Linked DNA regions of Caldimonas brevitalea. The protein of the gene in region 1 interacts with the protein of each later gene in a pairwise test. Links are inferred from orthologs where the notes say so. Each region holds a gene or a part of one and is shown on either strand. Other genes may lie near its edges.

Region 1 (15,030 bases):
CGGGTCACCAGCCTGACGCTCGACCCGGCGCGGCCCGCCGTGGCGCTGATCGCCCGCGGGCTCGGCGACGTCACGCAGACCCTGCCGCTGGTCGGCGAACTGGTGCCGGCCGAGCCGGGTCGCGTCAGCGTTTATGTCAGCGAGGCGATGGTCGACCTTTACGGCGCCCGCCCCGGCACCCGGTTGCGCCTGCCGCTGCCGGGCGCCGCGACGCCGCTCGAGGCGCACGTGCGAGGCGTCTGGCGCGACTACGCGCGGCAGCACGGGTCGGTGGTGATCGAACGGGCGGACTTCACGCGCCTCACGGGCGACGCACGCGTCAACGACCTGGCCCTGTGGCTCCGCGACGAAGCGGCGCTGGGCGCCGTGCAGCAGGCGGTGCGCGGCCTCAGCCCCGATCCGCAGCTGATCGAATTCGCCTCGGCCGGTGAGATCCGCGCCACCTCGTTGCGCATCTTCGACCGCAGCTTCGCGGTCACCTACTGGTTGCAGGCCGTGGCCGTGGCGATCGGCCTGTTCGGAATCGCGGCGAGCTTTTCAGCGCAGGTGCTGGCCCGGCGCAAGGAGTTCGGCCTGCTGCAGCACCTGGGCTTCACGCGCGGCCAGGTGCTGGCAGTGGTGGCCGGCGAAGGCGCAGCGTGGACGGCGGCGGGCGCCGTGCTGGGCCTGGCGCTGGGCCTGCTGGTCAGCGTGGTGCTGGTGCATGTCGTCAACCCGCAAAGCTTCCACTGGAGCATGGACCTGCTGCTGCCCTGGGGCCGCTTGCTGGGCCTGTGCCTGGCGGTGGTCGTCGCCGGCAGCCTGACGGCCTACGGGGCCGGGCGCGCCGCGGTGACCCGCGACGCGGTGCTGGCGGTCAAGGAGGACTGGTGATACGACGACGCGACGGCCTTCGGGCCTTGGCCGGATGGGTGGGCCTGCAGTGGCTGCCGACGGCTGGAGCGACCCGCCGCCCGGTGGTGCTGCCGAACACGCCGCTGCGCTTCCCGCACGACTACGGCTCGCACCCGGAGTACCGCACCGAATGGTGGTACGTGACGGGCGCGCTGAAAACGGCGAGCGCGGCCCGCTTCGGCTTTCAGGTCACCTTTTTCCGCTCACGCGTCGATGCGGCCGCGCCGGCCCGGGCCAGCCGCTTCGCGGCCACGCAGCTGATCCTCGGCCATGCCGCTTTGACCGACCTGGGCGCCGGCCGGTTGCTGCACGAGCAGCGCAGCGCACGCGCCGGCTTCGGCCTGGCGGAGGCGGCCGTCGGCGACACCGACGTGCGGCTGCGCGACTGGGTGTTGCGGCGCCGCGGACCTCCGGGCGGCAGTGTCTACGAGGCACGGCTCGACAGCCCGCGTTTCGCGCTCGACCTGCAGATCCGCGAACGCCAGCCGCTGCTGCTGCAAGGCGAGGCCGGCTACTCGCGCAAGGGCCCGCTGCCGGAGCAATCGAGCTACTACTACTCGCAACCGCAGCTCGCCGTGCAGGGCCGGCTGCGACTGGCGCGGCAAACCCACGAGGTGCAGGGGCAGGCGTGGCTCGACCACGAATGGAGCGAAGAGGTGATGCACCCGGACGCGGACGGCTGGGACTGGATCGGCATGAACCTCGACGACGGCAGCGCCTTGAGCGCGGCGCGCATGCGTCGGCGCGACGGGTCGACCTTGTGGGCCGCCGGCGTCTGGCGCGACCCGACGGGCGAGCGCCGCAGCTTCGCCCCCGACGAGGTGCGCTTCAGCCCGGGGCGCCGCTGGGTGAGCCCCGCCACGCAGGCGAGCTACCCGGTGGAATGGCAGGTGGAGACGCCTGTGGGGCGCTACACCGTGCGCGCCTTGCTCGACGCGCAAGAGCTGGACAGCCGGGCCACCACCGGCGCGATCTACTGGGAGGGCTTGAGCGAACTGCTCGATGCTCGCGGGCAGCGGGTGGGCCAGGGCTACCTGGAGATGACCGGCTACGCCGACCGGCTGAGACTCTGAGAAGCATCGAACCGCTCTGAGTCTCAGCAGGATTCAGTGCGCCCCGCCCGCGTCTACTGCCGCCGCCCCGCCCTGGCGCCGCCGGGTCAGCCACAACATCGAGATCAGCGAGACGAACAGCACCGCCGACGCCAGGAAGATGTCGTCGGCCGCGCGCGTGTAGGCCTGCTGGTCGATCATCCGGGTGATCTGCGCCATCGCCTGCTCCGGGCTCAGCCCCGCGGCGGTCAGGCGGCCCAGCGCGTCCTGCCACGCCGGGTCGCCAGCGCCCAGGCGCTCGACCAGATGGGCGTGATGCAGCGTGGCCCGGTTCTCCCACAGCGTGGTCGACAGCGAGGTGCCCATCGCGCCCGCGGTGATGCGCACGAAGTTGCTCAAGCCCGAGGCGGCCGGGATGCGGTCCGGCGTCAGGCCCGACAGCACGATGCTGTTGAGCGGGATGAAGAAGAACGCCATCGCCGCGCCCTGCAGCAACGTGGGCACCATGATGTGCTGCAGATCGGTCTGAACCGTGAAGTGCGAGCGCATCCACAACACCAGCCCGAAGCCCAGGAAGGCGACGGTGGCGAGGCCGCGCGGGTCGATCCGGTGCACGTTACGGCCGACCAGCGGCGACAGCAGGATGGCCAGCAGCCCCACCGGCGCGAGCGCCATGCCGGCCGCGGTGGCGGTGTAGCCCATGAACTGCTGCAGCCACAGCGGCAGCAGCACCACGTTGCCGAAGAACAGCCCGTAGGCGACGGCCAGCGTCAGCGAGCCGAGCGTGAAGTTGAGGCGGCCGAACAGGCGCAGGTCGACGATCGGGTGTTCCTCGGTCAGCTCCCAGGCCAGGAAGAAGGCGAAGCCGACCACGGCGACCACCGCATAGGCGACGATCTCGTGCGAGCTGAACCAGTCGAGTTCCTTGCCCTTGTCGAGCAACATCTGCAGCGCGCCGACCCACAGCACCAGCAAGGCGATGCCGACCGCGTCGACCGGGAGCTTGCGCGTCGGCGTCTCGCGCTTGGCGTAGATGCTCCAGGTGATGCCTGCGGCCAGCAGGCCGACCGGCACGTTGATGTAGAAGATCCAGGGCCACGAGATGTTGTCGGTGATCCAGCCGCCCAGCAGCGGCCCCATCACCGGCGCCACCAGCGTCGTCATCGCCCACATCGCCATCGCCATACCGGCCTTTTGCGGCGGGTAGCTCGACAGCAGCAAGGTCTGCGACAGCGGGATCATCGGCCCGGCCACCAGCCCCTGCAGCACGCGGAACAGGATCAGCAGCTCCAGGGTCGGCGCAAAGCCGCACAGCCACGAGGTCAGCACGAACAGCAGCACGCTGGCGGTGAACAGCCGCACGGCGCCGAAGCGCTGCGTGAGCCAGCCGGTCAACGGCACCGAGATGGCGTTGGCCACCCCGAAGCTGGTGATGACCCAGGTGCCCTGCGTCGGGCTCACGCCCAGATCGCCCGCGATGGCCGGCAGCGAGACGTTGGCGATCGACGAATCGAGCACGTTCATGAAGGTCGCCAGCGACAGCGCCAGCGTGCCGAGCACGAGCGAGCCGCCCTGCAGCGGCCCGGGTCGCGCCGGCAAGGCCGGTGGCGGTGCAGCGGCGGCGGGGGAAGAAGCGGTGGCACTCATCGGGTCGCTCCGATGGTCACAGATGGGCCGACGATGTTTGCGCCGACCGTGCCGCATGCGCGGAGGAGGTGTCGGCCGCCGGCGCCGCCACCGTGGCGGCGTGGCGGGCCGACCGACCCGGCGTGCCCAGGTTGGCGGCGATGATCTTGCGCACCGCCGCTTCGGCGCCTCGGTCCAGCCCGTCCCCCCCGCTGGCCTGCGCGGTGGGCTGACGGCGCGGGGCGTCGGCCAGGGTCTTGCCACCCTGGTCGGCGACGTCGACCCGGGCCTCCATCGACAGGCCCACCCGCAGCGGGTGCGCTTCGAGTTCACGCGCGTCGAGCGCGACCCGCACGGGCACCCGTTGCACCACCTTGATCCAGTTGCCGGTGGCGTTTTGTGCCGGCAGCAGCGAGAAGGCCGCGCCGGTGCCGGCGCCCAGGCCTTCGACCTTGCCGTGGTACTCGACCTTGCTGCCGTAGACGTCGGCGATCAGCGTCACCGGCTGGCCGATGCGCAGACGCTGCAGCTGGCTTTCCTTGAAGTTGGCGTCGACCCACACCTGCTTGAGCGGCACCACCGACATCAACGGCGCGCCGGCCTGCACCCGCTGGCCGATCTGCACGCTGCGGCGTGCGACATGACCTTCCACCGGCGCGGCCAGCTCGGTGCGCCGCAGCGCCAGATAGGCCTCGCGCACCCGCGCGGCGGCGCGCTGCACGTTGGGATGGGCGTCGACGCTGGTGCCGTCGGTCAGCGACTGATTGGAGGTCAGCTGCTGCCGGGCCGCGGCCACCGCGGACTCGGCCGCGGCGACGGCACTGCGCGCCGCATTCAACTGGGCGTTGGCATGGTTGAACTCTTCCTTGCCGACCGCGCCGGTGGCCACGAGCGGGGTCCGGCGTGTCACGTCGTCCTGCGCGCGCGCCAGCTCGCTGCGGGCCCGTGCAAGGTCGGCCTCGCGCAGCGACACCTGCGACTGCAAGGCACCGTTGTTGGCGAACAGCACGCGCACTTCGCGCACCGTCTGCGCCAGCTGCGCCTCGGCCTGTTCAAGCGCCACGCGCGCGTCGCTCGCATCGAGCGTGACCAGCGTCTGGCCGGCGCGCACGTAGTCGGTGTCGTCGGCGGCGATCGACAGCACCGTGCCGCTCACCTGCGGCGTGATCTGCACCACGTTGCCCTGGACATAGGCGTTGTCGGTCGTTTCGTACTGGCCGCCGAACAGCAGCCCGTAGGCGCCATAGGCGGCGCCCACCAGCAGCACACCAAGGGTGACGGCGAGCAGCGCCTTCTTGCGTTGGGCACGGCGGGGGGAAGTGGCGGCGACGGGGGTCTCGGAGGGGTTCATGGCAGGGGCCTCGGTCGGTGTTCAGCGTTCGATTTGTGGGTGGTGGGCGGCGTGCTGTTGCGACGGCGCCGTGTCGGCCGGCGTGTAGCCGCCGCCCAGCGCGCGGATCAGCGCCACCTGGGTGTCCAGCGCACGCGCCTTCAGTTCGGTGGTCTCGCGGCGCTGCGCCAGCAAGCGCGTCTCGGCGCTCAGCACCGTCAGGTAGTTGCCGAGGCCGGCCCGGTAGCGCTGCAAGGCGAGGTCGTATGCGCTCTCGGCGGCGGCCGCGGCGGCTTGCTGCTCGCGTTGCTGACGCGCCACCGACTGCACCGACGCAAGCTGGTCGGCGACATCGCGCACGGCGTCGAGCACGGTCGCGTTGTAGCTGTGGACGGCGGCGTCGAGGTCGGCCGTGCGGCCGCTCAGGTTGGCGCGCAGGCGCCCGCTGTCGAAGATCGGCAAGCGCAACGCCGGGCCGATGCCGTATTGCTCGCTACCGCTGTCGAACAGACGGTCGAGCCCGATGGCGGACAGGCCGGCGAAGGCGACCAGGTTGACGTTGGGATAGAACTGCGCCTTGGCCGATGCGACATCCTGGCTCGCCGCCTCGACCCGCCAGCGCGCCGCCTCGACGTCGGCACGGCGGCCCAACAGGTCGACCGGCACCGCCCGCGGCAGCGGCAGCAGCGCCACCGCCGCCAGCCGGGGCTGCAAGGTGGCGAGCGCCTTCGGCCCCTGGCCGGTGAGCGCGGCCAAGGCATGCCGCGCCAGCGCGATCTGTTCGTCCAGGGCCTCGATCTGCTGGCGCGTTTCGGGCACGGCCCCTTCGCCCTGGCGCAGTTCCACCAGTGTGTCGAGCCCGGCGCTGACCCGTTGGCGCGTCAGGCCCAGCAGTTCTTCGCGCTGCGCCAGCGTGCGGGCGGCCACCTCGCGCTGCTCGACCAGCCGGGCCAGCTGCACATAGGCCCGCGTGACATTGGCCGCCAGCAGCACGCGGGCGGCGTGCAGGTCGGCTTCGGCCGCGCGCTGTGCGCCCAACGCGGCTTGCAAGGCCGCCGCGTGGCGGCCGAAGAAGTCGAACTCCCAGCCGGCGCTCAGCTGCAAGCTGCCGCTGGTGCGCATCGAGCCGGCCAGCGGGGGCGGCACCGCGCCGTTCTCGGTGTAGTGCTGGCGTGTCACGTCGGCCGCGCCGTTGACCTGCAGGCCCGCGGCCGCTTCGGCGCCCGCGGCGCCGGCGGTGGCGCGCAGCAAACGCGCGCGGGCCACCTGCAGGTTGGGGCTGCCGTCGAGCGCTTGCACGACCAGCCGGTCGAGCGTGGTATCGCCGAAACCTTGCCACCAGGTTCCACTCACAGCGGCCGGGGCGGCGGCCGCCTCTTGGGGCGACGGCGCGAGCCCCAGCGCTTCGGGGCGCAGCGGCTTCGCCGCCGGCTCGATGCCCGAGTAGTTGGCGCAGCCGGCCAGCGTCAGGGCCAGTAGCAAGGTTGTCGCGAGGCGCGGGGCGGCGACACGGCGTGCAGCAGTCTTCATGAAACTTGCTCCGACTGTATTTGCCTAGGCAATTATTTGAGTCAAAAAAATCCGCGCGCGAACGCGGCACTCTCCTGGTGCAGGCGCCGACCTCACCCGTCGCCCGCACCGTCCTTGGCCAGCGCGGCGTTGGCCAGCATGCGGCGCAAGTAGCCCTTCAGGGTCTCGAACTCGTCGGGTGTGAAGCCCGCGAGATGGGCGTTCATCACCTCCGACAACACGCCCGGCACCTGGTCGGCAATGCGCGCGCCTTCCGGCGTCAGCTCGACATGCACCATGCGACGGTCTTCGGTCGACCGCACACGCTTGCACAAGCCCTTGGCCTCGAGCCGGTCGAGCAGCCGTGTCATGGCGCCGGTGTCGGTCTGCGTCTGGCGCGCCAGCTCGGCCACCGACGTGGCCTGGCAAGAACGGATCTTGTAGAGCGGTGCCCACTGGGCGTTGGTCAGGCCGTGCGGCTCGAGCCGCTTGTCGACCGCCTGCGCCAACTGGACCAGCACCCGCCGCATCAGATAACCGACGCTCTCCTCGGCCGTGTAGGCCTCGGCGCGGTAGAACTCGGCGGGAGGGGGTGTTTTGGACATGGCGACAGATTAGTTGCCTAGGCAGTGTTTGTCAAGGCAGGATCGCCGCAACGCGTATGCTGCTGTCCCCATGGCTTCCACCCTCCCCGCTGCCGCCGCGGCCTCGCCCGCATCGTCTTCCACCACCGCCCGGCCGCGCTCGCGGTCGGTGCGTTCGCTGTCCGGCTTGGCGCCCTTCTTGCGCCCTTACCGCGGCCGGATCGCGCTCGCCGCGGTGTTTCTGCTGCTCGCGGCGCTCAGCACGCTGGTGTTTCCGATCGCCCTGAAGGCCTTGATCGACCAGGGCCTGGTGAGCGCCGACCCCGGGCAGCGCTTGTTGGCCTTGCGTGAGCACTTCCTGATGCTGTTCGGCGTCGGCATCGCGTTGGGGCTGTTCTCGGCCGCACGCTTTTATATGGTGAGCTGGCTGGGCGAGCGCATCACGTCGGATTTGCGCAACGCGGTCTACCGGCACGTCGTCGGTCAGAGCCCCGAGTTCTTCGAGACCACGCAGACCGGTGAGGTGCTGTCGCGCCTCACGACCGACACCACCTTGGTGCAAACCGTGGTCGGCTCCAGCCTGTCGATGGGCTTGCGCAACACCGTGATGGGGCTGGGCGCGCTGGCCATGCTCGTCGTCACCAACCCTTATGTGATGACGCAGGTGCTGGGCATTCTGGTGCTGGTGGTGCTGCCGTCGCTATGGTTCGGGCGGCGCGTGCGCAGCCTGTCGCGCGCCAGCCAGGACCGGGTGGCCGATTCGAGCGCGATCGCCGCCGAGGTGCTGAACGCGGTGCCGGTGGTGCAGAGCTACACCCAGGAGGCGCACGAGGCGGCTCGTTTCGACACGTCGACGGAACGCGCCTTCGCCACGGCCGTGCGGCGCACCCGCGCGCGTTCGGTGCTGGTGGCCTTCATCATCATCGCCACCTTCGGCGCGCTGCTGTGGGGCTTGTACCAGGGCACCGAGGCGGTACTGCGCGGCCACATCAGCGCCGGGCACCTGGGGCAGACGGTGGTCTATGTGATCCTGCTGGTCAGCTCGGTGGCGGTGCTGGCCGAGGTCTACGGCGACCTGCTGCGTGCGGCCGGCGCCACCGAGCGGCTGATGGAGTTGCTGGCGACACGTTCGGGCATTGCGGAGCCCGCCCAGCCCAGGGCGCTGCCGGCGGTGTCGGCCGGCTCGGCCGTGCGTTTGCACGACGTCAGCTTCTGCTATCCATCGCGTCCGGCCTCGCCCGCCCTGCAGCACTTCAGCCTCGACGTGCGGCCGGGCGAGACGGTGGCGCTGGTGGGGCCCAGCGGCGCCGGCAAGAGCACCGTGTTCCAGTTGCTGCTGCGTTTCTACGACGCGCAGCGCGGTCAGGTGGAAGTCGACGGCGTGCCGGTGCGCGAAACCTCGCTGCAGGCGTTGCGCCAGCGCATCGGCATCGTGCCGCAGGACAGCGTGATCTTTTCGGCCAACGCGCTCGAGAACATCCGCTACGGCCGCCCCGACGCCAGCGACGCCGAGGTGGAGGCCGCCGCCCGCGCCGCCTTCGCTGACGACTTCATCCGCGCCCTGCCGGAGGGCTACCGCACCTTCCTCGGTGAGCGCGGCGTGCGGCTGTCGGGCGGGCAGCGCCAACGCATCGCCATCGCCCGGGCGATGCTCAAGAACCCGCCGCTGCTGCTGCTCGACGAGGCGACCAGCGCGCTCGACGCCGAGAGCGAGCGGATGGTGCAGGCAGCGCTGGAGGCGGCGATGCGTGACCGCACCACGCTGGTGATCGCGCACCGTTTGGCGACGGTGCAGCGGGCCGACCGTATCGTGGTGATGGAGCATGGGCACATCGTCGAGGTCGGCTCGCACGCCGAGTTGATGGCGCGCGATGGGCTGTACGCCCGGCTGGCGGCGTTGCAGTTCGAGGTGCCGGAGGCCGACGGCGCGGACGCCGAATCGCCGCTGGCGTAGCGCTGGCGGACACGGTGGTTCCCGTCGGTCCCGTACCGGCTGCCGGCGCGCGCCGGAACGTCGGATAATCCCATTTCCCCAACGTTGCCCGCAGGACTCCCGTGACCCTCCGCCCGGTACGCAGCCAGTACGAAGACTTCATGCGCCTGGTCTACACCCAGGGCGTTGCGAAGACCGACCGCACCGGCACCGGCACGCGCAGCGTGTTCGGCCATCAGATGCGCTTCGACCTGAACGAAGGCTTTCCGATGGTCACGACCAAGAAGCTGCACCTCAAGTCCATCGTGTACGAGCTGCTGTGGTTTCTGCGCGGCGACAGCAACGTGCGCTGGCTCCAGGAGCACGGCGTGTCGATCTGGGACGAATGGGCGCGCGAAGACGGTGATCTGGGCCCGGTCTACGGTGTGCAGTGGCGCTCCTGGCCGACGCCCGACGGCGGCCACATCGACCAGATCGCCGAGGTGATCCAGACGCTCAAGAGCAACCCGGACTCGCGCCGCATCATCGTCAGCGCCTGGAACGTGGCCGAGCTGTCCAAGATGGCGCTGATGCCCTGCCATGCCTTGTTCCAGTTCTATGTCGCGGAAGGCCGGCTGAGCTGCCAGCTCTACCAGCGCAGTGCCGACATTTTTCTGGGCGTGCCGTTCAACATCGCCAGCTATGCGCTGCTGACCCACATGGTGGCGCAGCAGTGCGACCTGGGGGTGGGCGATTTCGTCTGGACGGGCGGCGACTGCCACATCTACAACAACCACTTCGAGCAAGTCGAGTTGCAGCTGTCGCGCGAGCCCTATCCCTACCCTCAACTGCAGATCAAGCGCCGGCCGGCGTCGATCTTCGACTATCAATACGAAGACTTCGAGATCGTCGACTACCGGCACCATCCGCACATCAAGGCGCCGGTGGCGGTCTGAGCGACGACGCGCGCCGGCCGCCGGGCCCGCCGGCCGCGGCGTAGCAGCGCGACAGGCGGCCGGCTGTGCGGCCGCCGCGCGGTTCTGGCGCCGGCGCACGCCATTGGCACGCCGGATGCCAGTTGATCGGCGCGGCGCCTCCCGGCGGCGCCGTTCTCCGCACCTCCAACCGGCGGCAACGCCACAATAGCGCCATGAGCACGCCCGACTTGCCTGAACTGAGCATCATTGCCGCTGTGGCGCGCAATGGTGTGATCGGCCGCGACAACACCCTGATCTGGCACCTGCCGGAGGATTTGCAGCATTTCAAGCGGGTGACCCTGGGCTGCCCGGTGCTGATGGGCCGCAAGACCTTCGAATCGATCGGCAGGCCGCTGCCCGGGCGCCGCAATGTGGTGCTGACGCGCGACATCCATTGGACTGCGCCGGGCATCGAGGAGGCGCCCTCGTTGCAGGCGGCGCTCGAGTTGCTGAAGCACGCCACCAAGGTGTTCGTGATCGGCGGTGCCCACGTGTATGCCGAGGCGCTGCCGCTGGTCGACGAGTTGATCCTGACGGAGATCGACGCCGACTTCGAGGGCGACACGTATTTTCCGGCGTGGGACCGCCATGCCTTCGACGAGGTGTCGCGGGAATCGCACCGGTCGTCCGAGGGCTGGAAATACGACTTCGTGACCTACCGGCGGAAAGCCGGCGGGGCGTAAAACTCACCAGCAGGTGTCGAGGTCTGGGCCCGGCCCAGCTTCACCCCCTGGCGCTACGCCGGCCGATGTCCTGCCGCCTTCGGGCATGCTCGGTTCAAAATCAACAACTTGTCCTCCGCATGAAACTCGCCACCTGGAACGTCAATTCCCTGGCCGTGCGCCTGCCCCAACTGCTGGCCTGGCTCGCCGAGCACCACCCCGACACCGTGGTGCTGCAGGAAACCAAGCTGACCGACGACAAATTCCCGGTCGCCGAGTTGGCCGAGGCCGGTTATCTCGCGCAGGTGTTCGGGCAAAAGACCTACAACGGCGTCGCGCTGCTCAGCCGCGAGCCGGCGGCGGACGTGGTCAAAAACATCCCGGGCTTCGAGGACCCGCAGGCCCGGGTGATCGCCGGCACCGTCGGCAGCTTGCGGGTGGTGGGTGCGTATTTCCCCAACGGCCAGGCGCCGGGCAGCGAGAAGTTCGCCTACAAGATGCGCTGGCTGGAAGCGCTGCACGAGTGGCTCAAGGCCGAGCTGCAGCGGTACCCGCGCTTGCTGCTGATGGGCGACTACAACGTGGCGCCGGAAGACGCCGACGTGCACGACCCGGTGGCCTGGGCCGGCCAGATCCATTGCACGCCGGAAGAGCGCGAGCACTTTCGCCAGCTGCTCGCGCTGGGGCTGCACGACGCCTTCCGGTTGTTCGAGCAGCCGCCCAAGAGCTGGTCCTGGTGGGATTACCGCAACCTGGCGTTTCGCCGTAACCAAGGCCTGCGCATCGACCACATCCTGGTCAGCGACGTGCTCAAGCCCCAGGTCGCCTCCTGTGTGATCGACAAGCTGCCGCGCAAGAACGAGCGGCCCAGCGACCATGCGCCGGTGGTGATCGAGCTGATCGGCTGACCCCTCCCCCGGCGCGCGCAAGGTCAGTCGTCCAGTCCCAGTTCCTGGATCTTGCGGGTGATGGTGTTGCGGCCGATGCCGAGCTTGTGGGCGGCTTCGATACGACGGCCACGGGTGAGTTCGAGCGCCGCGTGGATCAAACAGGCCTCGAACTGCCGCGTCAGCGCGTCCCAGACGTCGGGGCGGCCGCCTTCGAGCAGATGGCGCGCCTCGCGCTCCAGGTCCAGCAACCAGGTGCCCCCGGCGCCGTTGCCGAGCGGCGCGGGCTGGGGTGCCGGCACTGCGACGGCCAGTTCGTCGGTCGGCGGCAGCGTCCAGCTGGTGGCCACGGGCACCGCGGCGCTGATGGCCGCCGGCGCATCGACACTGACCGGCGGCTTGGGTGACATCGTGGCCTCACCCAGCAGTTCGGGCGGCAGGTCCTTGTCTTCGATCACCTGCGCCGGCGCCATCACCGTCAACCAGTGGCAGACGTTCTCCAGCTGCCGCACGTTGCCGGGGTAGTCGAAGCCGGTCAGGCGCGCCAGCGCCGATTCCGAGATGCGCTTGGCCTCGACGCCGAGTTCCTTGGCACTCTTTTGAAGGAAGAAGCGCGCCAGCGAGGGTATGTCCTCGCGGCGCTCGCGCAGCGGCGGCAACCGCAGCCGGATCACGTTCAAGCGATGGAACAAGTCCTCGCGGAACGCGCCCAGCTTGACGCGCTCTTCGAGGTTTTGGTGCGTCGCGGCAATGACCCGCACATTGCTGCGCAGCGGGTTGTGGCCCCCCACGCGGTAGAACTGGCCGTCGCTCAACACCCGCAGCAGCCGGGTCTGCAGGTCGAACGGCATGTCGCCGATTTCATCGAGGAACAGGGTGCCGCCGTCGGCCTGCTCGAAACGGCCGCGGCGCATGGTCTGCGCGCCGGTGAAGGCGCCGCGTTCGTGGCCGAACAACTCGCTTTCGAGCAGGTCTTTGGGAATGGCGGCGGTGTTGATCGCGACGAACGGCCCGGCGGCGCGCGGGCTGTGCTTGTGCAGCGCCCGGGCCACCAGCTCCTTGCCCGACCCCGACTCGCCGGTGATCAGCACCGTCACGTTGCTCTGGCTGAGGCGGCCGATGGCACGGAACACGTCCTGCATCGCCGGGGCCTGCCCCAGCATCTCGGGCACCTGCGCATAGCGCTCGTCGCCCACCTCTTCGCGCACGCTCTCGTCCACGGCGCGGCGGATCAATTCGACGGCCTTGGGCAGGTCGAACGGCTTGGGCAGGTATTCGAAGGCGCCGCCCTGGAAGGCCGAGACCGCGCTGTCGAGATCGGAGTAGGCGGTCATGATGATGACCGGCAGCCCCGGATGGCGCTCCTTCACATGCGCCAGCAGGTCGATGCCCGACCCGCCCGGCATGCGGATGTCCGACACGAGCACCTGGGGCTCGTCGTGGTCGTCGAGTGCGGCCAGCACGTCCTTGGGGTTGGTGAAGCTGCGCACCGGCAGGTCTTCGCGCGCCAGTGCCTTCTCGAGCACGAAGCGGATGGATTGGTCGTCGTCAACGATCCAGATGGGTTTCATGCGGCGCCTGTAGTCCTTGTCATCGCCCGAGCCCCTCCCCTGGGCTCGGAAGTGCCGCGCACCTCGCGAGGCAGGCCGCGGGGGTTCGACAACTTCGACTCAGGGCAAGGGAATCAGGATCTTGAAGGCCGTGTTTCCGGGTTCGCTCTCGCATTCGATCGTGCCATGGTGCTGCTGCACGAAGGTCTGCGCCAGCGTGAGCCCCAGGCCAGAGCCGCCATCGCGTCCTGATACCAGAGGGTAGAAGATGCGATCGCGGATGGCCTCGGGCACGCCCGGTCCGTTGTCCTCGATATGCAATTCCAATGCCAGACGATAGCGTTGCTTGCCCAAGGTCACTTGGCGGGCGATGCGGGTCTTCAACCGCAGGCAGGCGTCGCCGTTGGACATGCGCTCGCGCAGGGCCTCGGCGGCATTACGAGCGATGTTGAGCACCGCCTGGATCAGCTGCTCGCGGTCGCCGCGAAACTCGGGGATCGAGGTGTCGTAGTCGCGCACCACCTTCAGGCCGCGCGGGAACTCGGCCAGGATCAGCGAACGCACCCGTTCGCACACCTCGTGGATGTTGACGTCGCTCACCACATGCGGCTTGCGGTGCGGCGCCAGCAGGCGGTCGACCAGCGCCTGCAGGCGGTCGGCCTCGTGGATGATGACCTGCGTGTATTCGGTCAGCGCCTTGGACTCGACTTCCATCTGCAGCAGCTGGGCTGCGCCCCGGATGCCGCCGAGCGGGTTCTTGATCTCGTGCGCCAGGTTGCGGATCAGCTCTTTGGTCGCTTGCGCCTGGTCGAGCGCCCGCTCTTCGCGGTCCTTGCGCGTCTGCTGCTCGATTTCCACCAGCTCCACCAGCGCGAGGTCGGCCTGGTCGGTCTGGGTGACGATCACATGCACCGGCAGCGCGTCGGTGCCATTGGCGCCGCCGGGCGAGGCGGGCCGGCGCAGCTGGCCTTCGAAGCGGCTGATCGAAAAGTCGTTGCGGGCGACCGCCGCGACCGTATCGCGCACCACCTCCGGCTCGACGAACCACTCGAACAGCGAGCCGCGCAGCATGCTGCGCCGCGACAGGCCGAGCACCGTCTCGAACGCGGAGTTGACGAACAAACAGGCGCCGTCGGTGTGCACCAGGGCCACCATCGTGGCCAGGTGGTCGAAGGCCGCGTAGGGCGAGGCCCCGATGAAACGTTCGAACAGGGACTTCGGCGTCGGCACGGCAACCGCGGCGGCGTGGGTTACTGCGCCGCGGGCAGCTTGCCGAGTTCGCGCCGGATGGAGGCGATGTCGCTCTCTTTGCGGGCGATGGTGGCTTTCATCTCCGCCACCCGGTCGAGGTATTTCTGGTAGTTGCGCTCATCGCCGCGCCGCTCGGGCTCGCCGTTGTTGTAGTCCTTCTGGAGCGCCGCCAACTGCTCTTCTTCCTTGCGCAGCTCGGCTTCCAGAATGCGGCGGGCGTCGCTGTCGCGGGCGCGTTGCTCGCTCGGGTCGACCTTGGAATCGGCCGGACGCGCGGCCGAGGCGGGCACCGACGCGGTCTTGGTGTCACCACCCTTGCCGTCGGGCCGGCCTGGCGGACGGGTCTGCACGATGGTGACGTTGCCGCCATCGACGACCTTGCAGCCGCGGGCATCGGCGTCTTTCGGGGAGATCGAGTTGGTGAAGTTGTTGCCCGGGCAACGATAGACCTGCCCCTGCGCTTGCACCGCAGCGGCGGTCAGCACACAGAAGACGAGCGTCAGGGAAACGGGTAGGCAACGCATGGTGGATGGGTCTCGATGTCCTGCGGCCCTATTGGACAGCAGGACCGGGGGTCGGTTCGCCGCGAGGAGGGCCGAGTATCGGCCAAAACGCCGCCGGCCGCCAAATCTGCACGATGTGCGGCACTGAAACGACGAAGGGACGGCGCGAGGCCGTCCCTTAGGGGTAGGCCGCAGGGCGGCCTGCCAGTCCGCCCCGGAGGGCGGCCGCCTCGATCAGAGGCTGTAGTACATGTCGAACTCGACCGGGTGGGTCGTCATGCGGAAGCGCGTCA
Region 2 (15,064 bases), 1.9 Mb from region 1 along the record:
GCAGCGCGCTGGTCGCGATGAAGGTGTGGATGCGGGCCGACGCGGCCCCCTTCAGCGCTTCGGCGGCACGCGAGATGTCGCGGTCGTTGGCGCGGGCGAGCGAGCAGACGGTGGAGTCTTTCACGACGTCGGCGATCGCCTTCACCGCGTCGAAATCGCCATTGGACGAGGCGGCGAAGCCGGCCTCGATGACGTCCACACGCAGCCGCTCGAGTTGGCGCGCGATGCGCAGCTTTTCGTCTTTCGTCATCGAGGCGCCGGGCGATTGCTCGCCGTCACGCAGGGTCGTGTCGAAAATGATCAGCTTGTCGGCCATGGTGGACTCCGTGGGTGTGTGGTGTTGCCGCGTTCCGCGCGAACCAACCGGTACACAGCGCAGCGATGCGCAAAAACAAAAACGGCCCGCGAGCGTTGTAGCTGGCGGGCCGTTGACGAGAAAACTCTTAGACGTGAGCCATCAGCGTGCCCGTGACACTGCTAGAGGCAGTAGCGTGTGGGGGGCGAGGCGCGTCGTCATGAGGGTCAATATATCACGAGGCCGTGCCAGCCGCGCACCTCATTGATGCAAGCCCTTCTCGTCCGGCTCGTCGGTCGACACCGCGATCACGCTGACCGGCTTGCCCTTGGCCTTCTTGATGAAATAGACCGCATAGCCGGAAAAGCCGTAAGCGAGGAACACCGCGAACAACACCAGCGGCGGGTGGTAGGAAATCACGGCGAACGACAAGGCGATCGCCACGATCACGATGAACGGCACCGAGCGCCGGAAGCTGACATCCTTGAAACTGTAGAACGGCGCATTGGTGACCATCGTCAGACCGGCATACAGCGTGAGGCCGAAAGCGGTCCACTTGAGCCAGGGCTCGTTCAGCGCGACGTCCTTGAAGCCGAGGTCGTCCATCACCCAGATCAGGCCGGTGACCATCGCGGCGGCCGCCGGGCTGGGCAGCCCCTGGAAAAAGCGCTTGTCGACGACGGCAATGTTGGTGTTGAAGCGAGCCAGCCGCAGCGCCGCGCCGGCACAGTAGACGAAGGCGGCGATCCAGCCCAGCTTGCCCAGGCCCTGCAGTGCCCACTCATAAACGATCAGCGCCGGTGCCGCGCCGAAGGACACCATGTCGGACAGGCTGTCCATCTGCTCGCCGAAGGTGCTCTGCGTGTTGGTCATGCGCGCCACCCGGCCGTCGAGGCTGTCGAGCACCATCGCGCAGAACACGCCGATGGCGGCCAGGTCGAAGCGACCGTTCATCGCCATCACCACGGCATAGAAGCCGCCGAACAGCGCGGCCAGCGTGAACAGGTTGGGCAGGATGTAGATCCCCTTGCGGCGCGGGCGCGCGACGACCTCGGCCGCTGGCAGGTCATCGGGGTCATGCAAATGGTTCATGTCTACGGGGTCGGAACGTCGCGAAGGAGGCAAGCAGGCACGCAGCGAGGACCGCTGCGGGGTGCCCCGTGCGGTGCCTGGCGCCACGTCGGACGCGGCGGGAGGTGTGGGCACTGCATGGGGCGAGAATACAACAGCCCCAGATGAAAAAGCCGCGAGGAATCCTCGCGGCTCGTACAGCTGGGGCTGGCTTGCTTGCGACGATCAGTTCTTCGACTGGTCGACCAGGCGGTTCTTCTTGATCCAGGGCATCATCGCGCGCAGCTGCTCGCCCACCACTTCGATCGGGTGGGCAGCGGTCAGGCGACGGCGCGACTGCAGCGTCGGGGCACCGGCCTTGTTCTCGAGGATGAAGCTCTTGGCGTATTCGCCGGTCTGGATGTCCTTGAGGGCCTGGCGCATCGCGTTCTTGGTGTCCTCGGTCACCACGCGCGGGCCGGTGACGTACTCACCGTACTCGGCGTTGTTGGAGATCGAGTAGTTCATGTTGGCGATGCCGCCTTCGTAGATCAGGTCCACGATCAGCTTCAGCTCGTGCAGGCACTCGAAGTAGGCCATCTCGGGCGCATAGCCGGCTTCCACCAGCGTTTCGAAGCCGGCCTTGATCAGCTCGACGGTGCCGCCGCACAACACGGCTTGCTCGCCGAACAAGTCGGTCTCGGTCTCTTCGCGGAAGCTGGTTTCGATCACGCCAGCCTTGCCGCCACCGTTGGCCGCAGCGTAGCTCAGCGCCAGGTCGCGGGCCTTGCCGGTCTTGTCGGCGTGCACGGCGATCAGGTGGGGCACACCGCCGCCTTGGGCGTAGGTGGAACGCACGGTGTGGCCGGGCGCCTTGGGCGCGACCATCCACACGTCGAGGTCGTCGCGCGGGACGACCTGGCCGTAGTGCACGTTGAAGCCGTGGGCGAAGGCGAGCGAAGCGCCCTGCTTGATGTTGGGGGCGACTTCGCTGTGGTAGACGGCTGCGATCTGCTCGTCGGGCAGCAGCATCATCACGACGTCGGCCGACTTCACCGCCTCGGCGATCTCGGCCACTTTCAGGCCGGCCTTCTCGGCCTTGTTCCAGGAAGCGCCGCCGCGACGCAGCGCGACCGTGACCTTCACGCCGCTGTCGTTCAGGTTCTGTGCATGGGCGTGGCCCTGCGAACCGTAGCCGATGATCGCGACGTTCTTGCCCTTGATCAGGCTCAGGTCGGCGTCCTTGTCGTAATAAACCTTCATTGGGTTCTCTCCAAAAAATCTTGTGAACAGGTGACCGAGCGACCGCGTGAACGAGTGTCAACCGCGTCGAATGCCCCACCTCACATGTTCACGGCATCACCTGTTCACTCGTTCACGGTCTTCGTTGTTTCGGTTCTGCTGCGGCTCACACACGCAGGATGCGCTCGCCGCGGCCGATGCCGCTGGCACCGGTGCGCACGGTCTCGAGGATGGCGGCGCGGTCGATCGCCTCGATGAAGGCGTCGAGCTTGCTCGTGTCGCCGGTGAGCTCGATGGTGTAGGTCTTCTCGGTCACGTCGATGATGCGACCGCGGAAGATGTCGGCCATGCGCTTCATCTCTTCGCGCTCCTTGCCGACCGCCCGCACCTTGATGAGCATCAGCTCACGCTCGGTGTAGCTGCCTTCGGTCAGGTCGACCACCTTGACCACCTCGATCAGCCGGTTGAGGTGCTTGGTGATCTGCTCGATGACGTCTTCGGAGCCGCTCGTGACGATGGTCATGCGCGACAGCGAGGGGTCTTCGGTCGGGGCGACCGTCAAGCTTTCGATGTTGTAGCCGCGGGCCGAAAACAGGCCTACCACGCGGGAGAGGGCGCCGGCCTCGTTCTCCAGCAGCACTGCAATGATGTGTTTCATAAGTCGTCGTGGTTCGTACTCTTCAGGCCGACGGCGGTAACCGGCGGCCCTTGGCACGCTGTCCGATCGAAAAGTGGTTTGTTCCAGCCCGAGCCGGTGCGGTGGGAGGGCCGGCGCCTGACGCCCCGCGGTAACGGCAGCGCCCTTGCCGGCCTCTCATTCACCTCACAGGTCTTCGGACCCCAGCAGCATTTCGGTGATGCCCTTGCCTGCCTGCACCATCGGCCAGACGTTTTCGGTCGGGTCGGTGCGGACATCGAGGAAGACGGTGCGGTCCTTCAGCTTCATGGCTTCGCGCAGCGCCGGCTCGACGTCGGAAGGCCGCTCGACCAGCAGGCCAACGTGGCCATAGGCCTCGGCCAGCTTGACGAAGTTGGGCAGCGCGTCCATGTAGCTGTGCGAATAGCGGCCGCCGTAATCGAGCTGCTGCCACTGGCGCACCATGCCCAGGTAGCCGTTGTTCAGCGAGACGATCTTCACCGGCGTCTGGTACTGCTGGCAGGTCGACAGCTCCTGGATGCACATCTGGATCGAGCCTTCGCCGGTGATGCAGAACACCTCCGCATCGGGCTTGGCGAGCTTGATGCCCATGGCATAGGGCAGGCCCACGCCCATCGTGCCCAGGCCGCCGGAATTGATCCAGCGGCGCGGCTCGTCGAAGCGGTAGAACTGGGCCGCCCACATCTGGTGCTGGCCGACGTCCGACGTGATGTAGGTTTCGCGGTCTTTGGTCAGCTCCCACAGGGTCTCGACCACCTGCTGGGGCTTGATGACCTCGTTGGAGCGCTTGTAGCTCAGGCACTCGCGCTTGCGCCACTCGTTGATCTGGCCCCACCAGCTCGACAGCGATTGCACGTCGGGGCGGCTTTGCTGCTCGCGGATCTGCGCGATCAGCTCCTGCAGCACGTCCTTGACGTCGCCGACGATCGGAATGTCGACCTTGACACGCTTGGAGATCGACGACGGGTCGATGTCGACGTGAATGATCTTGCGCTCGACCGACGCGAAATGGCGCGGGTTGCCGATGACACGGTCGTCGAAGCGGGCACCGACGGCGAGCAGGACGTCGCAGTTCTGCATCGTCATGTTCGCTTCGTAGGTGCCGTGCATGCCCAGCATGCCGAGGAACTTCGGATCGCTGGACGGGTAGGCGCCCAGGCCCATCAGCGTGTTGGTGCAGGGGTAGCCGAGCAGGTCGACCAGCTCGCGCAACTCCGCCGAGGCGTTGCCGAGGATGACGCCGCCGCCGGTGTAGATATAGGGCCGCTTGGCGCTCATCAACAGCTGTACCGCCTTGCGGATCTGGCCGCCATGGCCTTTGCGCACCGGGTTGTAGGAGCGCATCTCGACGCTGTCGGGATACTCGAACGCGGTGACCTTGAGCGACACGTCCTTCGGGATGTCGACCACCACCGGGCCGGGACGGCCGGTACGGGCGATGTGGAAGGCCTTCTTCATCGTCTTGGCCAGCTCGCGCACGTCCTTCACCAGGAAGTTGTGCTTGACGATGGGCCGCGTGATGCCAACCGTGTCGCACTCCTGGAAGGCGTCGAGGCCGATGGCCGGCGTCGGCACCTGACCGGTGACGATGACCATCGGGATCGAGTCCATGTAGGCGGTCGCGATGCCGGTGATGGCGTTCGTCACACCGGGCCCGGACGTCACCAGGGCCACGCCGACCTCGCCGGTGGCGCGCGCATAACCGTCGGCGGCGTGTACCGCGGCCTGCTCGTGGCGCACCAGCACATGCTCGATGGTCTGCTGCTTATAGAGTGCGTCGTAGATATAGAGGACGGCACCTCCGGGGTAGCCCCAGATGTACTTGACGCCCTCGGCCTGGAGGCAACGCACCAGGATGTCGGAGCCGTTCAGCTCCTCAGGGGAATGGGTGTTGTGCGGGGAGGCTTTGCCGTCCGAAGCGGCGGCGCGCTTGTGGTCCGCGGCAGACATGTCCATTAAGAACCTTTCTGAATTTCTCTAACGAAAAACGATCGGTGCCCCTCCTCTACGTTCACCGAAGTGAACTCGCCCTCGTGAGGCGGATTTGGAGCCTGCGCGGTCATGAACGAGGAGGCCCGGGTCGGGCGTCCGAGTTGAGACCCGTGTGTTTTGCAAGCCGGCATTATCGCACTTTGGCGTTCTCGTGCCCGGTGCGCCGCCGTTTTAGGACGCGTTTCCCATCAATGCGATAATTTTTCGTCTCATTCCCAGTCGCTGATAGTGCAAAGACGTCGCGTCCTCATCACCCGAGCCCCTGCCCGCGTACAGGCGCCGCCTTCGGCGGGCGCCTCGCGCCGTGCCGGGTGTGGCCAGGCTGCCCTGCTGCGGGCGCCCTGCGTGAGCCCGGGCGAGTCCCCCGTTTTCCTGCGCTAGCGCTCCCGCCCCTTGGCCAGCGAATCAGAACTCACCGAATTCCTCAAGGGCGTCGAGAAGCGGGCCTTCAAGCGCACGCTGTTCGCCGTGCGCGACACCGACGCCGCCCTCGACATCGTCCAGGACTCCATGATCCGCCTGGCCGAGAAGTACGGGGACCGTAGCCCCGCGGAATTGCCGCTGCTGTTCCAGCGCATCCTGTCGAACGCGACGACCGACTGGTTTCGCCGCCAGAAGGTGCGCAACGCGGTGATGCAGAGTTTTCAGTCGTTCGAGTCGGGTGATCCGGACGGTGACTTCGACCTGCTGGAAACGCTGGAGGCGCTCGATCAGTCAAGCGGCACCGAAAGTGCGGCCGACTCGGTCGCCCGGGCCCAGATCCTGCAAGCGATCGAAGTCGAAGTCGGGAAGCTGCCGACGCGTCAACGGGAAGCCTTTTTGATGCGTTACTGGGAGGAACTCGATGTATCCGAAACAGCTGCTGTCATGGGCTGTTCGGAAGGCAGTGTGAAGACCCACTGCTCGAGAGCCGTTTCCGCCCTGGCCCGCGCCCTCAAGGCAAAGGGAATTGCGCCATGAAGTCAAACACCACCGCCCTGGAAGACGCCGAACTCGAGGCCCTGGAAGCGCGTTTTGCGCACCGCATTGGGGCCAGCTTGTCCCTGTCCGCGCAGGACCTGCCCGCCGACGTGAGCGAGCGCCTGCGTTTCGCACGCGAGCAGGCGCTTGCCCGCCGCAAGCAACAACCCGCCACCGCTGCCGCGCAGGCGCCGGCGCTGGTGCGTGTGGGCCATGCGGCTGCGCTGGGCGGCCCTGGGAAAGACGCTCACAAGCCGTGGTGGTGGTCGATCGCGTCGCTGTTGCCGCTGGTGCTGCTGCTCGCCGGGCTGTTCCTGATCGAACAGCTGCATGACGAGCAGCAGGCAGAAGAAGCCGCCGACATCGATTCCGCCCTGCTGGCCGATGACCTGCCGCCGGCGGCCTATACCGATCCCGGGTTCGCCGAGTTCCTGCGGGACCGGCAGCCATGAACCACCCTGCCCACGGGCGGCGGCGCTGGGTGACCCGCCGCCGGCGAGGCCTGGCAGTGGCGGTCGCCTGCCTGATGGCCGGCATGACGGCGAGCGCGGCGCCTCCCGGCGGACAGGCCGAAGGCCAGCGCGCGGTACCGGCGGCGACGGCACCGCGTGCCGGCGGGCCGTCGTGGTCGGAACTCAGCCCGGCGCAACAATCGGCCTTGCGCCCGCTCCAGCGCGAGTGGGCCGGCATCGACGCACCCCGCAAACAGAAGTGGATGGGCATCGCGTCGCGGTTTCCCTCTTTGAGCCCGAGCGAACAAGCGCGCTTGCAGGAGCGCATGACCGAATGGGTACGTTTGTCGCCCGAACAGCGGCGCACGGCCCGGGTGAACTACCGTGACGCGAAAGACCTGTCGTCGGCCGAAGAACGGCGCGACCGCTGGGCGGCCTACCAGGCGCTCAGCGAGGAAGAGCGCCTGAAGCTGGCGCGTAAGGCGCAGGGCGGCCCCGCGGGCAAGACCGCCGGCGGCAAGCCGGTGAAGGCCGCGGCAGCGGACAAGACCAAGCCGCCGGCTGCTACGGGACCGGCCACGGTGCCGTTGTCCCCGGTGATGTTGCAGGCCCGCCCCGGCGCCACCACCACCTCCATCAAGAAGCGGCCCGCGCCGCCGTGGCATCAGCAGGCGGGCATGCCCAAGATTGCCGCGACGCCCGACTTCGTCGATGCCAACACCCTGCTCCCGCGCGTCGGACCGCAAGGTGTCGCGACCGATACCGGCGAGGCGCCGGCGCGGCGCAAATGAGCCAGTCCGGACCCGCCCCCACCCCGTCGTCCCCGCTGCACATGGCTCCGCCGCTGCGCCGGCGGTTGGCCTGTTTCATCTACGAGGGGGTGCTGCTGTTCGGCGTCGTGATGCTGGCCGGTTTGCTGTTTTCGTCGCTGACGCAGCAGCGCCATGCACTGCAAGGCCGCCACGAGTTGCAAGCTTTCATGTTTGGCGTACTGGCGTTGTACTTCGTCTGGTTCTGGTCGCACGGCGGGCAGACGCTGGCGATGAAGACCTGGCGGATCCGCCTGGTCAACCTGCGGGGCGAGCCGGTGGGCTACGGGCGCGCGTCGTTGCGCTTCGTGTGCAGCTGGGTCTGGTTCCTGCCGTCGCTGGGCGCCAGCTGGCTGTTTTCGTGGCAAGGCAAAGGGGTCTTGTTCGGCGCGATGCTGGCGTGGGTGCTGCTGTACGCCGGGCTCGCACTGCTGCACCCTCGGCGTCAGTACTGGCACGATGTGTTGTGCCAAACCCAGCTCTTGCACTCGGAACCGGTGCCTGTGCGCCCCCGCCCTGCCACCGCTCGGCGCTGAGTCGCCCGGCGCGCGGACCTCTCGCCGCCCGGGGAGGGGGTGCAGCTGCGCCGCGGGTCACCACGTGAGAAGATCGCCGGATGAACGCTTTTTCCGTGTGTGTGTATTGCGGGTCGCGGCCTGGCGGCTCGCCCTCGTATGAACAGGCGGCCCGGGATGTCGGCAGCGAAATCGGGCGGCGCGGCTGGCGCCTCGTCTATGGCGGCGGTCGCGCGGGGCTGATGGGCATCGTCGCGGACGCGACGTTGGCGGCGGGAGGAACGGTGGTCGGCGTGATCCCGCAGGCGCTGCTGGACCGAGAACTCGCCCATCGTGGGCTGACCGAGCTGCACGTGGTGCAGACGATGCACCAGCGCAAGCAGATGATGGCCGAACGGGCCGACAGCTTTGTGGCCCTGCCCGGCGGCATCGGCACTTTCGAGGAACTGTTCGAGGTCTGGACCTGGCGCCAGCTCGGCTATCACGACAAGCCGCTGGGGCTGCTGAACATCGGGGGCTATTACGACGGCTTGCTGAGGTTCTTGCAGCATGCGGTGGACGAGGGTTTCGTCCCACCTGCGCAGCAGGGGCTGCTGCAGGTCGACACCGCGGCCTCCGAGCTGCTCTCCGGCCTTCACCGGCTGGCGGCCGGTGCCACCGAGCCGGACGATTACAGCCGCATCTGAGCCGGTCCTGGCCCGTCGGCACCGATCGCCGCGCCACCGTGCAAACAGAAGAGCCCGCCATCGGGCGGGCTCCTGTAGAACATCTCGGCTGCGGCTGGCGCGCGCGGCCTGGCCAACCGGCCCAGCGGGTCTTAGACCGCCTGTTCGTCGGTCTCGCCCGTGCGGATGCGCACCACTTGCTCGACCGCGGTCACGAAGATCTTGCCGTCCCCGATCTTGCCGGTCTTGGCCGCCTTGACGACGGCTTCGATGCAGCGCTCGACGTCAGCGTCTTTCACGACGACCTCGACCTTGACCTTGGGCAGAAAGTCGACCACGTACTCCGCACCACGGTAGAGCTCCGTGTGGCCCTTTTGGCGACCGAAGCCCTTCACCTCGGTCACAGTCAACCCGGTGACGCCCACCTCGGCCAAGGCTTCGCGCACTTCCTCGAGCTTGAAGGGTTTGATGATGGCGGTGATCTGCTTCATGGGGGCTCCGTATGTCGAGACGAGGGATTGAGCGTAGTTTAAGCGCGGAACTTCGACGTGATCGGGTAGCGCCAGTCACGTCCGAAGGCGCGGTGCGTGATGCGGATGCCCACCGGCGCCTGGCGGCGCTTGTATTCGTTGATCTTCAGCAGCCGCGTCACGCGCTCCACGTCGGCCCGGCTGTAGCCCGCGGCCACGATGTCCTCGATGCTCTGGTCCTCCTCCATGTACCGCTGCATGATGGCGTCCAGCACGTCGTAGGGCGGCAGGCTGTCCTGGTCGGTCTGGTCGGGGCGCAGCTCGGCGGAGGGCGGCCGCGTGATGATGCGCTCGGGGATGACCTCACCTTGCGTGCCGTCTGTGAGGCGGGTCGGCTGGCGGTTGCGCCATGCCGCCAGGCGGTAGACGAGGGTCTTGGCGACGTCCTTGATCACGGCGAACCCGCCGGCCATGTCGCCGTAGAGGGTGCAATAGCCGGTCGCCATCTCGCTCTTGTTGCCGGTGGTCAGCACGATGGCACCATGCTTGTTGGACAAGGCCATCAGCAGCGTGCCGCGGATGCGGGCCTGGATGTTCTCTTCGGTCGCGTCTTCGGGCAGGCCGGCGAAGTCTTGGGCGAGGCTGCGCCGGAACGACTCGAAGGTTTCGGAGATGGCGATTTCGTCGTAGCGCACGCCGAGGCGGCGCGCCATCTCGCGCGCGTCGAGCCAGGAAATGTCGGCCGTGTAGGGCGAGGGCATCATGACCGCCCGCACCCGTTCGGGGCCGAGGGCGTCGACCGCGATGGCCAGCACCAGCGCCGAATCGATGCCGCCCGACAGGCCGATGATGGCACCGGGAAAGCCGTTCTTGCCGATGTAGTCGCGCACGCCGGTGACGAGTGCCCCCCAGGCCTGCGCCTCGAGCGACGGCACGTCCGTGACCGAACCGTGCAGGCGGCTGCCGTTCACCTCGAGCACCAGCACGGCTTCTTCGAACATCGGCGCGCGGGCGGCCAGGCTGCCGTCGGCCTGAACGGCGAACGACGCGCCGTCGAAAATCAACTCGTCCTGGCCTCCGACCTGGTGCGCATAGACGATGGGCAAACCGCAAGCGCGCGCCCGGTCGCCGATCTGCGCCTCACGCTCGTGCACCTTGCCCAGGTGATAGGGCGACGCGTTGAGCACCAGCAGGACTTCGGCCCCGGCAGCACGGGCGGCTTCGGCCGGCTCGGCAAACCAGGCGTCTTCACAGATGTTGAGGCCGAAGCGCACACCTTGCACCTCGAACACCACCGGCGGCTGGCCGGCGTCACGGCCGGAGGCGAAATAGCGACGTTCGTCGAACACCTGGTAGTTGGGCAGCTCGCGCTTGGCGTAGGTCGCCAGCACCCGCCCCCCTGCCACAACCGAGGCCGCATTGAAGCGCCGCTGCACGCTCAGGGACTTGGTCCTAACATCGTCGTCGGCTGCGGGCTGAGGGTGCCCGACGACGACATGCAGGTCCGGCAGGTCGGCGAGTTGTGCGGCGCAGTCTTGCAGCGCCTGGGCGCAGGCCTGCATGAACGCCGGCCGCAGCCACAGGTCTTCGGCCGGGTAGCCGCACAGCGACAGCTCGGGCGTGAGCACCACGCGCGCACCTTGCGCGTAGGCGTGGCGCGCCATGTCGACGATCTTGCGGACGTTGCCGGCGAGATCGCCCACCGTTGCGTTGAACTGTGCGACGGCCAATTTCACAGGGTGTTGTGCTGACATCAATGAATCAAAAGATGCAGGTGATCAAGGGCTCGGACGATTATGTCATCCGCCTCCATCAGGATCCGGCCGAGCTGGACGCAGCGGCGTGGGACACACTCGTCGCCGCGTCGCCCCAGGCAGGCCCCTTCATGCGCCACGCCTATCTGCTGGCGCTGCACCGATCGGGCAGTGCGACCGCCGAGACGGGATGGGCGCCGCACTTCCTGACGGTGTGGCGGGGGGGCGCATCGCCGCAGCTGATGGCCGCCTGCCCGCTGTACCTGAAGAGCCACTCGTATGGAGAGTACGTGTTCGACTGGGCCTGGGCGCAGGCTTATGAGGAGCATGGGCTGGACTACTACCCCAAGCTGCTCGACGCGGTGCCGTTCACGCCGGTGCCGGGCCCGCGACTGCTCGCGACCGAGCCCGGCGCCCGGACGGCGCTTCTGGCGGCCGTCGAGTCTTTGGCGCGCGACAACGAGCTGTCGTCCGCCCATCTGCTATTCATCGACGAAGCCGACCGCGAGACCGCCCGCGAGGCCGGATGGCTGCTGCGCAGCACCGTGCAGTTTCACTGGCGTAATCGGGCGCCCACGGCCTTTGCCGATTTCGCCGACTTCGCCGCGGAACTGCAGCGCGACAAGCGCAAGAAGATTTTGCAGGAGCGGCGCCGCGTGGCAGACGCCGGGGTGACGTTCCAGGCCCGGCTGGGCGGCGAGATCACCGAGCAAGACTGGGACTTCTTCTACGCCTGCTATCGGGCCACCTACCGGGCCCACCACTCCACGCCTTATTTGACGCGCCGCTTCTTCACGCTGATGGCGCACACGATGCCCGAGCATTGGCTGCTGTTCATCGCCGAGCGCGAGGGCAAGCGCGTCGCCGCGTCGCTCGTGGCCGTCGACCCCGAGCGCCGGCGCGCCTATGGGCGGTATTGGGGCAGCGTCGAGTACATCCCCTGTCTGCACTTTGAAGCGTGCTACTACCAACCGCTGCAGTGGTGCATTGCGCAGGGCTACGAGCGCTTCGAAGGCGGCGCGCAAGGCGAGCACAAGATGGCACGCGGGCTGATGCCCATCGAGACGTGGTCGGCCCACTGGTTGAGCCACCCGGCGTTCTCGGATGCGGTGGCGCGTTTTCTCGCGCGGGAGCGGTCGGGGATGGCGGCGTACGTCGACGAGTTGCGTGAGCGCACGCCGTTCAAGGTGATGGGGGCAGAAACCGAGTGACGCGGATGGGGGCGGCGGCCCCGCCGCTTCGCCGTTGGCTCCGCCGCTGGGGCGTGGTGGGGCCCCTGCGGCGGACGCTGCGTGAGGCGCGCGGCCGCCTCACGCAGCGCTCGGGCCGATGGACGGCCTTGTACTGCACCGCGCTTCAGGGCTTGAAGTCGCCGCCGACGCCGATCACAAAGCGGTCGGCCTTTAGGTATTTGCGCAAGGCGGCGTTCACCTCGGCCAGCGTCACCCGCGTCAAGGCCTCGTCCACCTGCTGGCTCACTTTGAAGTCGCGGCGCAGGTAGAGATTCTCGGCCAGGGTGCCGGCAAGATTGCGGTCTTGCGCGCGCGACAGCCGGCGGAAGCTCAACAGGCCTTGACGCCCTTGCTCGAGTTCGGCCGCCGTGAAGCCGTCTTTCAGCGCGCGCGCAATCTCCTCGCGCACCGCCGCTTCGACCTTGGCCCGGTTTTGGGGCGCGAAGATGGCGGTGGCAGTCCACAAGGTGTTGGGCTCCCACGCGTTCCATTGCAGTCCCGAGCGCACGTCGTACGACAGCCCCTCCGACTCGCGCACCCGCAACCACAGCCGCGAGTTGCCGCCCTGCCCCAACAGGTAGTTCGCCATCACGAGAGCCGGGTAGTCGGGATCCAGCTCTTTGACCGGGATGGCCTGGCTGACGCGCAGATAGGCATTCTGCCGGTCGGGTGTGGTGAAGCTGAGTTGCTCCGGCTTGACCTCGAGATAAGGCTGCGGCACCCGTGCGTGGGTCTGCGGCGCGCTCCAGTCTGCGAAGTGGGCCTCGAGGGCCTGGCGCAGGGCAGCCGGATCGAAATCGCCGACGGCTGCGAACTGGGCCGTCGAGGCACCGTAGAAACGGCGGTGGAAGTCGCGCAAATCGTCGAGCTTCACCTGCTCCAGGGCCGCCCGCTGCGCATCAAAACTCAAAACGTGCCGCACGTCGCCCACCGGATAGGGGCTGAAGCGGCGGTCGAGTTCGTTGTTGACGATGGCGTCCGGGTCCTTGCGCTCCGCTTCCAACGAGGACAGCGCTTGCCGGCGCACTTCGTCGAAGGCCTCGGCCGGGAACGCCGGCTCGCGCAGCATCTGCGCCACGACGGCCATCACTTCGGGCAGCCGTTCGCGCCGTGTGCGGATCAGGACCGACGCGCCCGTGGTGCCGCCATGCACCGCCACTTCGGCCTGCAACTCATCCAGCCGGTCCTGCAACTGCTGCCTCGACAGCTGTCGAGTGCCCTTGTCGAGCATCGCAGCCACCAGCTCGCCTTGCACGGCTCGGCCTTTGAGGCTCTGCTCGTCGCCGAAACGCAGGCTCAGCTGCGCCGTCACGACGGCCCCTCGCGTGCCCTTCGGCAACACCGCGGCCTGCAGACCGTTCTTCAGCGAGAAGCGTTGGGTACGCGCCTCGATGTTGGCAGGCGTCGCGTCGAATGCCTCGGCTTGGGTGACGGCAGTGTCGCCCGTGTAGCCTTGCAGCATGGCCGCAAGGTCGACCCGCTTGGGCGCCGGGGCGCGCTGGGGGGCTTCGGTCGGCACATAGGAGGCCAAGGTGCGGTTCGCACTGACCAGGTACGACTGAGCCACCCGTTGCACTTGTTCCAGCGTGAGCTTGCGGACACGGTCGCGGGTCAGAAAGAAGACGCGCCAGTCTCCGACTGCGATGGCCTCGGACAGCGCGACACCGACACGCTCGGGATCGGAGAACGCGAGTTCCCATTCTTTGAGCCATTTCAAGCGCGCACGCTTCAGCTCCTCCTCCGTCACGGGCTGGCTGGCCACCGCTTCGAGCGTCTTCAGCATCGCGTCTTGCGCCTTGGCCAGGTCTTGGCCTGGCGCCAGCTGGATGCCGTAGACCGAGAAGCCGGGGTCGGCCAGTTCCTGGGAGAACGCAAACACTGCGGCGGCGAGCTGGCCCTCGACCAGACGCTTGTGCAGACGGCCGGAGGGCGCGTCGGCCATGATCAGGTCGAGCACGTTCACGGCCGCGAAGTCAGGGTCGCCGCCGGGCGGCATGTGGTACATCGCGTAGACCATCGGCACGCCACCGACCCGCCGAAGCGTGACGCTGCGCTCGCCGTCTTGCACCGGGTCGAGCGTGTAGAGCAAGGGCAGTTGGCGCTTGGGCTTGGGGATCTTGCCGAAGGCGTCGGCGATCCAGCTCAGCGTGCGGGCCGGGTCGAAACGGCCGGCGACGATCAACGTCGCGTTGTCGGGTTGGTAGTAGGTGCGATAGAAGTTTTGCAGCCGGCCGATATCGACATTCTCGACGTCGGTGCGCGCACCGATGGTGCTCTTGCCGTAGTTGTGCCACTGGTACATTGTGGCCAACCCTTTTTCAAACAGAATCCGGCTGGGGCTGTTCTCCCCCATCTCCATTTCATTGCGCACCACTGTCATCTCGGTGTCCAGATCGCGCTTCGCGATGAAGCTGTTCACCATCGCGTCGGCCTGCCAGCCCAGGTACCACTTGAGGTTCTCGTCGTTGCTGGAGAAGCTGGCGAAGTAGTTGGTGCGATCGAGCCAGGTGGAGCCGTTGGCCCGCAGCCCGCGCTTCGTGAACTCGGCCCAGACGTTGGGGTGGCGCGGCGTGCCCTTGAACAGCAGGTGTTCCAGCAAATGCGCCATACCGGTCTCGCCGTAGTTTTCATGACGCGAACCGACGCGGTAGGTGACATTTACCGTGGTACTCGGCTTGGAGGCGTCCGGTACCAGCAAAACCTGCAGCCCGTTAGGGAGCCGATATTCTTCTATGCCCTCGACATTCGCAACACGCGTCACCCCAGCTGGCAGAGCCGAGACAGCGGCAACGGCGGCGACGGGCATGACGGGAAGCAATAAGGTCAGGATCAAACGACGAAGCATGCACACTCCTTCTCAATGTGTGCATTCTGACCGGGGTCGCTGCTTCATGTTCCGTCGACGGTACGCTAATTGTGTCCATCGATCTTCGCCGCTGGTGAGTCGGCTGTGCGAGGAGCACGGGAGGC

Evidence for each region.
Region 2: the proteins of glnL (region 1) and AAW51_RS09010 interact in binary tests that used the Escherichia coli proteins (3 or more experiments, as listed by UniProt). The link is inferred for Caldimonas brevitalea from one-to-one orthologs.

What each region holds. Positions count from the first base shown.
Region 1 is NZ_CP011371.1:3,897,730-3,912,759, forward strand. Bases 12,122-15,030 are described here. They hold glnL (nitrogen regulation protein NR(II)), read right to left. Parts: upstream 14,139-15,030; coding sequence 13,104-14,138; downstream 12,122-13,103. Other genes in these bases: ntrC (nitrogen regulation protein NR(I)), read right to left, coding at 12,122-13,004; AAW51_RS16575 (hypothetical protein), read right to left, coding at 14,234-14,758; glnA (type I glutamate--ammonia ligase), read right to left, coding at 14,972-15,030. Also shown: AAW51_RS16515 (FtsX-like permease family protein), read left to right, coding at 1-873; AAW51_RS16520 (lipocalin-like domain-containing protein), read left to right, coding at 873-1,967; AAW51_RS16525 (DHA2 family efflux MFS transporter permease subunit), read right to left, coding at 2,001-3,593; AAW51_RS16530 (HlyD/EmrA/EmrK family protein), read right to left, coding at 3,610-4,923; AAW51_RS16535 (efflux transporter outer membrane subunit), read right to left, coding at 4,945-6,432; AAW51_RS16540 (MarR family winged helix-turn-helix transcriptional regulator), read right to left, coding at 6,525-7,016; AAW51_RS16545 (ABC transporter transmembrane domain-containing protein), read left to right, coding at 7,087-8,949; AAW51_RS16550 (thymidylate synthase), read left to right, coding at 9,051-9,863; AAW51_RS16555 (dihydrofolate reductase), read left to right, coding at 10,058-10,567; xth (exodeoxyribonuclease III), read left to right, coding at 10,687-11,454; more of ntrC, read right to left, coding at 11,478-12,121.
Region 2 is NZ_CP011371.1:2,038,645-2,053,708, reverse strand. The notes cover bases 7,461-10,403. They hold AAW51_RS09010 (P-II family nitrogen regulator), read right to left. Parts: upstream 9,130-10,403; coding sequence 8,791-9,129; downstream 7,461-8,790. Other genes in these bases: AAW51_RS09005 (NAD+ synthase), read right to left, coding at 9,168-10,403; AAW51_RS09015 (LOG family protein), read left to right, coding at 8,075-8,659; AAW51_RS09020 (RDD family protein), read left to right, coding at 7,461-7,994. Also shown: AAW51_RS09060 (2-isopropylmalate synthase), read right to left, coding at 1-316; pssA (CDP-diacylglycerol--serine O-phosphatidyltransferase), read right to left, coding at 557-1,387; ilvC (ketol-acid reductoisomerase), read right to left, coding at 1,592-2,608; ilvN (acetolactate synthase small subunit), read right to left, coding at 2,754-3,245; AAW51_RS09040 (acetolactate synthase 3 catalytic subunit), read right to left, coding at 3,411-5,201; AAW51_RS09035 (RNA polymerase sigma factor), read left to right, coding at 5,631-6,197; AAW51_RS09030 (DUF3619 family protein), read left to right, coding at 6,194-6,649; AAW51_RS09025 (DUF3106 domain-containing protein), read left to right, coding at 6,646-7,440; more of AAW51_RS09020, read left to right, coding at 7,437-7,460; more of AAW51_RS09005, read right to left, coding at 10,404-10,862; AAW51_RS09000 (GNAT family N-acetyltransferase), read left to right, coding at 10,865-12,073; AAW51_RS08995 (M16 family metallopeptidase), read right to left, coding at 12,219-14,939. UniProt on the Escherichia coli protein: P-II indirectly controls the transcription of the glutamine synthetase gene (glnA). P-II prevents NR-II-catalyzed conversion of NR-I to NR-I-phosphate, the transcriptional activator of GlnA. When P-II is uridylylated to P-II-UMP, these events are reversed.